Regions from separate parts of the Sporosarcina sp. FSL K6-1508 genome, predicted to be linked through region 3. Evidence: riboswitches for the same ligand, from Rfam matches in the RefSeq annotation. Region 3 holds a riboswitch; each other region holds the start of a gene.

Region 1 (3,277 bases), 290 kb from region 3:
AACCTTCTAATGCTTCTGAGCTGGATGAACTTATGTCAGCTGAAGCGTATGAAAAAATGACAGTTGGAGAATAATTGAAATTTATTCAGCAGAAGTTCAAACCCTTGCTGAATAGGGGAACTCAGACTAAAATCGCCGCGTCCTGCGGCAACGTCTGAGTAACCAACGTCCTGTTGGCCCTAAGCCTCCGGCGGATGCCACAGATTTTGAAAGGAGTGAATTGAGCAAGCTCAATTCAAAATCTGGGCGCAAATACGCCGAGGCGTATTTGATTTAACTGAGCGCCGGAATAATTCCGGCGTTTTTTGCATCTTACTAGTGTATTAGCAAAGGGGGAACTCTTTTGTCGGATGAAAAAGTCATCATAGTAGAGGGCGGTTCGGATAGAAAACGTTTAGTGCGCATACTTGCTGATCCTGTCGAAATTATTTGTACGAACGGTACAGTTAGCCCTTACCGGCTTGAAGAGTTACTTGCACCCTACGAAGAACAGGAACTATACGTCTTTGTCGATGCGGATGAAGATGGCGAGAAGACCCGTATTTTATTTAAGAGAGATTTCCCGGCAGCAATCCATCTATATACAGAAAAGGTATACCGAGAAGTGGAGACAACTCCGTATAAAGTGCTAGCCAAAATACTTCAAGAGGCGGATTTCAAAATCCGGCCTGAATATCTACTTTAAAGGATGTAGGATCAATGGAGACATGGACACGCGAACAGTGGGAGATAGCCTTAAAAGAGTCTCCGGTAGCAGCGTTTTATTTATATACACCGATGTGCGGCACATGTGCGGTTGCATCTAAAATGATGGAGATCATCACTGTAATGAGACCAGAAATACCAATCGGGAAAGCAGATTTGAATTACGTCCAAAATATTGCAATTGACTATGAAATTGAAAGTGTTCCTTGCCTTCTAATACAGAAGGAGGGCGTATTAACCCATAAAATCTATGCCTTTCAGTCGGTTCCGTATCTGCTTGAAAAGATTGATTGACAAACAATATGCTAATTTGATATAATTCGATTTAACATTCAACTGAATAGGTCGCTCTTATTAAGAGAGGTGGAGGGATAGTGCCCTGCGAAGCCCGGCAACCGTCACGAAAGTGAAATGGTGCCAAATCACACAAAGTGCATACTTTGAGAGATGAGAGATCGGACAAACGTTTATTTTATGATAGCGTAAAGCCTTTCTGCCCGTCTGCAGGAAGGCTTTTTTGTATTCTAATGAAATGTAGCCTTATTGTCACTAAGCGGTGAACTACCGGATAGTTATTGAGCGTAGGCGCCTTACAAGGGGTAGCCGAAGCCATAAGACTGACGGCGAAGCTGTCTGGCTTATGGGAAGCCACTGAAAAAGTTCTTTTTTCAGTAAGAACTAGTTGATTGTAGTGGAGAGCGGCGACTCCAGCGGGAACAGCACGAGCTGAAGACCCCGCAGGAACGCAGTGACGAGGAGGCTGAAGCCGTGCCCGCGGAAAGCGTCCGCTCGGAACGGAAATCAACGGGATTGAAGGAAATCGTACTTTTTCAGTACCCTCGCTTATGGCGGGAGGCATCCCCGAGCGCCGAAGCGGATTTGAAGGAATTCTAAATTCCAATTTATATAGATAAATACTCAGAGGTGAAATAGATGATTCATTTAACAGAAATCAATAAACGGTTCGGTGTAGGACCAGCCAGTATTTCAGCGGTCGAAAATGTCTCACTTGAAATTGCCGATGGCGAAATTTTTGGCATAATCGGATACAGCGGAGCAGGAAAAAGTACATTAATTCGCCTGTTGAACGGGCTTGAAAAGCCGACATCAGGTAGTGTGAAAATAGGTGGTTTAGAAATATCCGCAATCAGAGGAAAAGAACTAAGAGAAGCGCGTCAAAAAGTAAGTATGATTTTCCAACATTTCAACTTGTTATGGTCGCGGACAGTGAAGGACAATATTGCTTTTCCACTTGAAATCGCGGGCGTACGAAAAGCTACGCGAGACAAGAAAGTGGCAGAACTGATTGAACTGGTTGGATTAAGTGGTCGGGAAAACGCATATCCATCTGAATTGTCTGGAGGACAGAAGCAACGTGTCGGCATCGCCCGGGCGCTTGCAAACGATCCGGAAGTACTTCTCTGTGATGAAGCGACTTCAGCCCTTGATCCGGAAACGACGGATTCGATACTTGATCTTCTGACGGGCATTAATGAAAGACTTGGGCTGACGATTGTCCTTATCACACACGAAATGCATGTTATTCGCAAAATTTGCCACAGAGTCGCGGTAATGGAAGCAGGGAAGGTTGTCGAGATGGGGAATGTGCTCGATGTGTTCCAATCGCCGAAAGAGTCTATTACGAAGCGTTTTGTCTCTCAAGTAACTGAGCCAGCTGAAGCGAAGCAGGCAATGGCGCATATTAAGGAAGAATTCCCTACCGGTACGCTTATCAAGCTCTTATTTGTAGGTGACCGGACAGAGCAACCTGTGCTCGCAAGTCTTATCCGGAAATTCAGTGTCGACGTGAATATCGTGCAAGGGAACATTTCCCATACGCATGGTGGGGCATACGGCACACTCATACTTCAGCTCCTTGGAGATTCCACAATTATTGAGGAAGCAATTCATTATCTCAATGAAAATGATGTTCAGACGGAGGTGATCGGTAATGATTGAAAACCTTTTTCCGAATGTTGACTGGGCTAAGATGTGGGAAGCGACAGTGGAAACACTCTATATGACAGCAATCTCTACATTGTTCACATTAGTTATTGGACTAGCACTCGGGATTTTACTCTTCCTATCAAGTCCCGGTCAACTGTGGTCGAATAAGTTTGTAAATATGATTTCAGGGGCATTCGTCAATGTCTTTAGGTCAATCCCGTTTATCATATTAATCATTTTGCTTATTCCGTTTACGAAATTTCTTCTTGGCACAATCCGCGGACCGGATGCTGCGATGCCGGCACTAATAATTGGGGCGGCTCCGTTTTATGCAAGAATGGTGCTGATTGCCTTACAGGAAATTGATAAAGGTGTAATTGAAGCTTCGAAGTCAATGGGAGCAAAAACGAGAACGATTATTTTTAAAGTTCTTTTACCCGAATCGATGCCTGCACTTATTTCGGGAATTACCGTAACAGCGATTGCACTCGTCGGGTACACCGCTATGGCGGGGATTATTGGCGCAGGCGGTCTTGGGACACTCGCGTACTTAGATGGATTCCAGCGTAGCCGCGAGGACGTTACACTTGTTGCAACAATCTTTATTTTAATTATCGTATTCGTA
Region 2 (3,277 bases), 1.7 Mb from region 3:
AACGGTCGGCAGAACTTGGCGAGCGTCTTCTGAAAGAGCTGGCAAGCTTAAAAAATCATCCGTTTGTTGGTGATATCCGTGGTCTTGGATTCCTCTTAGGGATCGAACTCGTTGAGGACAAGGAAACGAAAGAGCCTGCTTCCAATGCCCGTGTCGCGAAGATTATTGGAGAATGTAAGGCGAATGGCCTTATCATCGGGAGAAACGGTGATACAGTTGCAGGCTTTAATAATATTCTAGCGCTGAGCCCGCCTCTGTCTTGTACCGATGAAGATGTAGACTTCATTATTACAATCATAAAAAAAGTATTTAAAGAAAACGAATGAACCAAGGTTAACTCTTTTAAAATAAAAACTGAGGAGTTCCTAATAGGAGTCCTCAGTTTTTTATTTTTTCTTTTTAAACACCGCTGAAATGCGCTTCTCACTACGCTCTTTCATCCGCTGGAAATTCTCTATATGTTTCCAAATGGCGGTGAAAAATAACAAAGCTGCTATCACAACTGGCCAGTATCCGTCTGCCCATACCGCCATCGCTATAAGTGTCGCATAAAGCATGAGCACACCAAAGACGAGGAAATCTGTAACCAGTGCAACGATAACAAACAGTAAGAATCCAATAAGTCCAATTTTCCAGTCGATGGCAAGTAGTACGCCAATCACTGTCGCAGTTCCTTTTCCACCGTTGAAATTCATATAAAACGGGAAATTGTGTCCGATCACAGCTGCAGCACCTGCGAGGAATAAAAGTAAAGCTATAATGTCTCCTGGAAGTTCCGCGTTTTCTGCGAAGTATTGCACAAATAGGACAGCTACTGCACCTTTTCCAATGTCGATAGCTGCAACAAGTGCACCAAATTTCTTTCCAAGAACTATGGTCGCATTTGAAGCACCGGCATTTTTCACACCGGTTTCTTTCAGATTAATGCCCGAAATTTTCTGTGCAACGCCCGATCCATGCAGGCAACCGATAGAATAGCCAAAGATCAGCACACCTACAATCCATAACCACATACTCATTCCTCCAAAATAACGATAGATTCATTATAACATTCGAGGTAAACACAAGGTTCAGAAATATTATTCAATAAACGCTTGACATAGTATTGGAACATCTACTATACTATGTCACAAGATGGAAAACTGAATATCACAAACTCTTATCAAGAGCGGCGGAGGGAATAGGCCCTGCGATGCCCGGCAACCAGCAAGCGACCAACTTGCAAAGGTGCTACTTCCTACAGATTCGTGTGAACGGTCTGAAAGATAAGGGGAGGAATAAGCGAAAGCGTAACCCTCTTCTTAAGCGAAGGGGGTTATTTTTTATTCCGAAAATACCCCCAACGCCTCCGCACATCACAATCACATCCATCTAAAAAAACTCTGGAGGTAATGACGATGACAAAACTTCAACCCGAAACACTTCTTCTGCATGGCGGACAAAAACCGGACCCTGTAACAGGTTCACGCGCAGTTCCAATTCACAGAACCTCATCTTTCGTATTCCGGGATACAGAACATGCTCAAAAATTATTTGCATTGCAAGAAGCAGGCAATATCTATACGCGAATCACAAATCCAACCGTTGCAGTTTTTGAAGAGCGTATTGCACTTCTTGAAGGCGGCACGGCGGCAGTTGCATTCTCATCCGGCATGGCGGCAATCGCATTCTCCATCTTGAACGTTGCAGGTGCAGGCGATGAAATTGTTGCAGCAAGCAACTTGTACGGCGGTACGTATAATCTATTCGCCGCCACACTTCCACGTTACGGCATCAATGTGAAATTCGTCGATGCAACAGATCCTGAAAACTTCCGCACAGCAATTACAGATAAAACAAAAGCAATATTCGCAGAAACAATCGGTAACCCAAGTCTTCATGTCTTGGATATTGAAGCGGTTGCGGACATTGCGCATGAACAAGGTGTTCCACTTCTCATAGATAGTACGTTTGCATCGCCTTATGGTTCGAATCCGATTGAGTTTGGTGCAGATGTGGTCATTCACTCTGCTACAAAATGGATTGGTGGACACGGTACAACGATTGGTGGAGTAGCTGTTGATGCGGGTACATTCGATTGGACACAAGGAAGGTTCCCGGGCTTCACTGAGCCGGATGCGTCATACCATGGTCTTCGTTACGGAATTGATACAGCAGGCGCGGCCTTTGCCACTAAACTGCGCGTTCAACTATTGCGTGACTTTGGGCCTTGCTTAGACCCGGACAGTGCATTCAACTTCCTTCAAGGACTTGAGACACTGCATCTGCGTGTGACGAGACATAATGAAAATGCCATCAAAGTAGCAGAGTTTCTGAAACAACACCCGTCTGTTGAATGGGTAACATACACTGGCAATGAAGATCATCCATCTTATGACCTTGCGAAAAAGTACTTGAAAAACGGCTTCGGTTCCATTATTGTATTTGGTATAAAAGGTGGACGTGAAGCTGGTCGAAACGTAATAGATAACGTCAAAATATGGTCGCATGTTGCGAACGTCGGAGATGCAAAATCACTGATTATACATCCTGCTTCAACGACGCATCAGCAGCTTGGACCAGAGGACTTGGAAAAGTCAGGCGTGACTGAAGAATTAATCAGGCTATCGGTTGGTCTTGAATCAGTGGAAGATATCATTGCAGACCTTGCACAAGCGATTGAACTAGCGGTACCAGTAACAGTGTGATTTTTTGGCGACAAGAAAGGGCGTGACAATCGTGGAGACGGGAATAGTGGAAATCGGGCATCTGGTATTGGAATCTGGCATCATCTTGGTAAATGTACAGCTTGCTTATGAAAGAACGGGTAGGCTAGATGCACCCCATGTACTTGTTTGTCATGCCTTGACAGGAAGTCACGCGACAGTTGGAACGGATGAATGCCCGGGCTGGTGGAGTGGTCTTGTCGGCCAAGGAAAAAGTATCGATACAAATGAATTTTCTGTCATCTCTTTTAATGCTCTTGGCGGAAGCGACGGATCGACAGGACCTTTGTCAGTTAATCCGACTACAGGAGAACTGTATAGAAACTTGTTTCCCGAAGTGACAATCCGTGATATGGTGCATGCCGAACGGAAAGCGTTGACGGTACTGGGCGTCAACCGATTGCGGGCGATCATTGGCGGTTCGCTCGGTGGAATGCGTGTACTTGAATGGGGAATTTTATATCCGGAAGATATGGATATTCTTTTTCCGATGGCAACGACACCGCAATCGACTAACATTGGCAGCATGCTATATCCGTTTGAAAATGGCAGAAGCGACATGGAGAGTTTTT
Region 3 (3,277 bases):
TGGATGCACATAAAAGTGCCGAAAGTGCGGAACTTGTCATTCAAACAATCGAGCAGCATAAAGAAAAATTGGTGGAGATTTTAGAAATGAAAGGTCCTCCAGAATTTAAACGTTTGGAAGGGAAGTTACTTGGGATTTTTCAATCTGAACAATTTTTGAATAAATGCAGATGTGTCACGGGAGAAACGGCTTGTCTTATCGTCGTTAGGAAAGATAATTACGTATGGTGGTTTTCGGTTGGAGATTGCTTAGTATATGTATTGCATCCGGAATTAATTGCTCTTAACCAATTCCAACTCAACCAAAGGCAATTCTTCGAGTGGATTGGCCAAGTGAATACGTTTGAGCAAGAAGTACCATGCTACACGTCAGGGACAAGGGAATTAAGAAAAGGGAACAACCTCATTTTCCTTACGACTGATGGTTTGGTTGAAAGCCCAGGGGAACCTTTTTTGGATCCGACAAATCTTGTTGTTGCACTGAATGAAAAAGAACTTGATGTAAGTATTTCGCAGTTGTTGATGGAAATCGAAAGACAGAATGTACGAGACAGTACAACAATTATTGCATGGAATGTGGAAGTAGCAAAGCAAGGCAGCATCCCGAGCGATTATAGGGAATGAGGAACAAAGTACACGGGTAATCAGTTTAAAGAATTAGGAAAACTAACAGGATTTTACTGTAGTCAAACAACTGGACAAGATATCATCAAACGATAATTGCAGAAAAGAAAATGATGAATGGCATGTAGATCACTTCCAAAATACACTACCACAATTTTACCGAGGACCTGATTTGGTCGGGCAAATGACGGAGGAATTGAAGAAAGCATCTAATTTAGGTTGAATATAAATAATACCTCTCGCTAGTATCATACTAGCGAGAGGTATCAACGCTTTAATTAGCGCTGTTGCCAAGGTTACTCATTTTCTTTTCTTTGCATTTGGATTCATTCGTTCACGTTTTGGTTTTAGGGAACTCAATTCAGCAAACTCGCGGGCCATTTCTGCTTCCATGTCACCAGGTTTTATTTTTTGGTTTTTTGGTGTCTGCGGCAACGAACGCGCATTATTCCCACCAGTTTTGTCGTCATCTCTTCCCATTGTAACAGCTCCTTTCAATTAGTAAGTACTTTGTTAATGTGGCTTTACAGAGAGAATTTATCCGATGAAAATTTTTGCAAAAGAAAAAGACCATTTACAATAATGAGTTAAGTAGTATAATGGAAGTTAATTAAATATTCTTATCAAGAGAAGCTGAGGGAATTGGCCCTGCGAAGCTTCAGCAACCTCTGACATAGTCAGGAAGGTGCTACCTCCAACAAGATTTTTTCTTGAGAGATAAGAACAGAGAGCCCAAGGTTAACCCTCTTTTCTTATCTTACAGAAAAGTGGGTTTTTTATTTTGAAATAAAATCATACATAACAATTTAAAAAGGGAGAGACAAAAATGCCAATCAACATACCGAAACAATTACCGGCAGGGGAACTGTTAAAGAAAGAAAAAATATTCGTGATGGATGAAGAACGTGCAACGTCACAAGATATACGTCCAATGACCATTGCAATTTTGAATTTGATGCCAGAAAAAGAAAGAACTGAGCTACAGCTTCTGCGTTTATTGGGAAATACTCCACTGCAAGTGAATGTTACCTTTCTGAACACAGCAACACATGATTCGAAAAATGTTAGTAAAACACATTTGAATGCTTTTTATACAACATTTGAACATGTGAAGCATCGTCGTTTCGACGGATTGATCATTACAGGTGCCCCGATTGAGCATTTGGAATTTGAGGACGTTAATTACTGGAAAGAAATGACGGAGATTATGGAATGGTCAAAAGAAAATGTAACTTCTGTTTTACATATTTGCTGGGGTGCCCAAGCAGCGCTATATCATCATTATGGAATTGGAAAATTTGAGTTGCCGAAAAAGTGCTCAGGTGTATTTACACATCGACTTTCCGACCCGACGAATAATCTTGCACGTGGCTTTAATGATGAATTCAAAGCACCGCACTCACGCTATACATCCGTTTCGACAGAAGAAATAGAAAATGATCCTCGTCTACACCTGCTAGCAAAATCAGAAGATGCTGGAGCTTTCATCGTCATCTCTAAAGATAGTAAACATATTATGATTACAGGGCATTTGGAATACGATGCGGATACACTTGCAGAAGAGTATGCGCGTGATCTGAAAAAAGGAGTATCTGTTGATATCCCAGAAAATTATTTTCCGAATGATGATTCATCCAAAGAGCCACTGAATACATGGCGTTCTCACACGCATTTGCTCTTTTCTAACTGGCTGAATTATTATGTATACCAAGAAACGCCTTATGAATGGGAATAACTGCTCAATGACCCTTTTGTGGTAGACAGCATAAGCTACTACGACAAGGGGGTTAAGAGAGATGGGGTTGTTTATTAACAAAAATGGGCACCCGGATGTTTTTAAAACTGATGCAGAGTCTTTGGGGAAGAATCAAGAACATTTTAAAATAGATCCAATAGCAGAATGGATGAAAGAACAAAGGGAAGCGAATCACTCAGTCAGTCATCAGTTCAATATCATGGAAATGTTACTAAAGCAGCAAAAAAGCACACAATCCAATCAATTGAAATCAATTCGTAATCGTTTAAACGAAATCAAAGAAAGTGATTTTCGGCATGAGCAATTTGAGAAAGATGTCATGAAGTCATTAGCAAAAGTAGAAACAAAAAATAGAATGCTGCATCGTACATTGACTCATGAGCAAATTCTAAATCGAGAATTCGTAGCGAAAGTAAACGACGTCAGCCAGTCGAATCAGGAAATAGCAGATCGTTTCGAAACGTTGACTTCTTCCTATGAAGAAATTTCAGCTAAAATAAATGAACAATTAGACTATCAAAAGGTATTGTCAAAACAATTATTGGAGCAAGAGGAACTTCAAAAAGATGTATCCAGCAGGTTGGACAAACAAGAAGGATTATTAGAAAAAGTAATTAGACAACTGGATTATCTCCGCTCGGTTCTATACGAGCGAACCAACTTTTTATCAGAAAGGATAGAAGGCAGTTTTAGCATGACATCGTCTTATATATCTAAATTACTGACCGGGTCAGATCAAGTTTCCTTTATGTTGAATCAAAAGCAGGAAGAAAAAGAGAAGAACGTTGATTGATGAAAATAATGCTAAATATACGATTTTCAATAAGCAGATCCCACGTACTAATCATGTACGTGGGATCTGCTTAACTGTTTTTGAGCTGAAGGGTAAAAGTCTTAG

Evidence for each region. A riboswitch is a leader RNA that binds a small molecule or an ion and turns the genes downstream of it on or off. The one in region 3 is predicted to bind S-adenosylmethionine.
Region 1: another riboswitch for S-adenosylmethionine. It lies ahead of MKZ11_RS09655 (methionine ABC transporter ATP-binding protein); the one in region 3 lies ahead of metA (homoserine O-acetyltransferase MetA).
Region 2: another riboswitch for S-adenosylmethionine. It lies ahead of MKZ11_RS02460 (O-acetylhomoserine aminocarboxypropyltransferase/cysteine synthase family protein); the one in region 3 lies ahead of metA (homoserine O-acetyltransferase MetA).

Annotation. Positions count from the first base shown of each region.
Region 1 covers NZ_JBBOXF010000001.1:1,926,179-1,929,455, forward strand. Annotated here, with positions in the region: gene gcvH (glycine cleavage system protein GcvH) at 1-74, shown strand, start outside; gene MKZ11_RS09645 (toprim domain-containing protein) at 344-685, shown strand; gene MKZ11_RS09650 (thioredoxin family protein) at 700-999, shown strand; SAM riboswitch class I at 1,054-1,159, shown strand; gene MKZ11_RS09655 (methionine ABC transporter ATP-binding protein) at 1,639-2,664, shown strand; gene MKZ11_RS09660 (methionine ABC transporter permease) at 2,657-3,277, shown strand, end outside.
Region 2 covers NZ_JBBOXF010000001.1:565,333-568,609, reverse strand. Annotated here, with positions in the region: gene MKZ11_RS02470 (aspartate aminotransferase family protein) at 1-326, shown strand, start outside; gene MKZ11_RS02465 (glycerol-3-phosphate acyltransferase) at 387-1,013, opposite strand; SAM riboswitch class I at 1,157-1,272, shown strand; gene MKZ11_RS02460 (O-acetylhomoserine aminocarboxypropyltransferase/cysteine synthase family protein) at 1,398-2,687, shown strand; gene MKZ11_RS02455 (alpha/beta fold hydrolase) at 2,692-3,277, shown strand, end outside.
Region 3 covers NZ_JBBOXF010000001.1:2,216,272-2,219,548, forward strand. Annotated here, with positions in the region: gene MKZ11_RS11125 (protein phosphatase 2C domain-containing protein) at 1-623, shown strand, start outside; gene MKZ11_RS11130 (hypothetical protein) at 924-1,103, opposite strand; SAM riboswitch class I at 1,241-1,347, shown strand; gene metA (homoserine O-acetyltransferase MetA) at 1,450-2,358, shown strand; gene MKZ11_RS11140 (hypothetical protein) at 2,420-3,172, shown strand.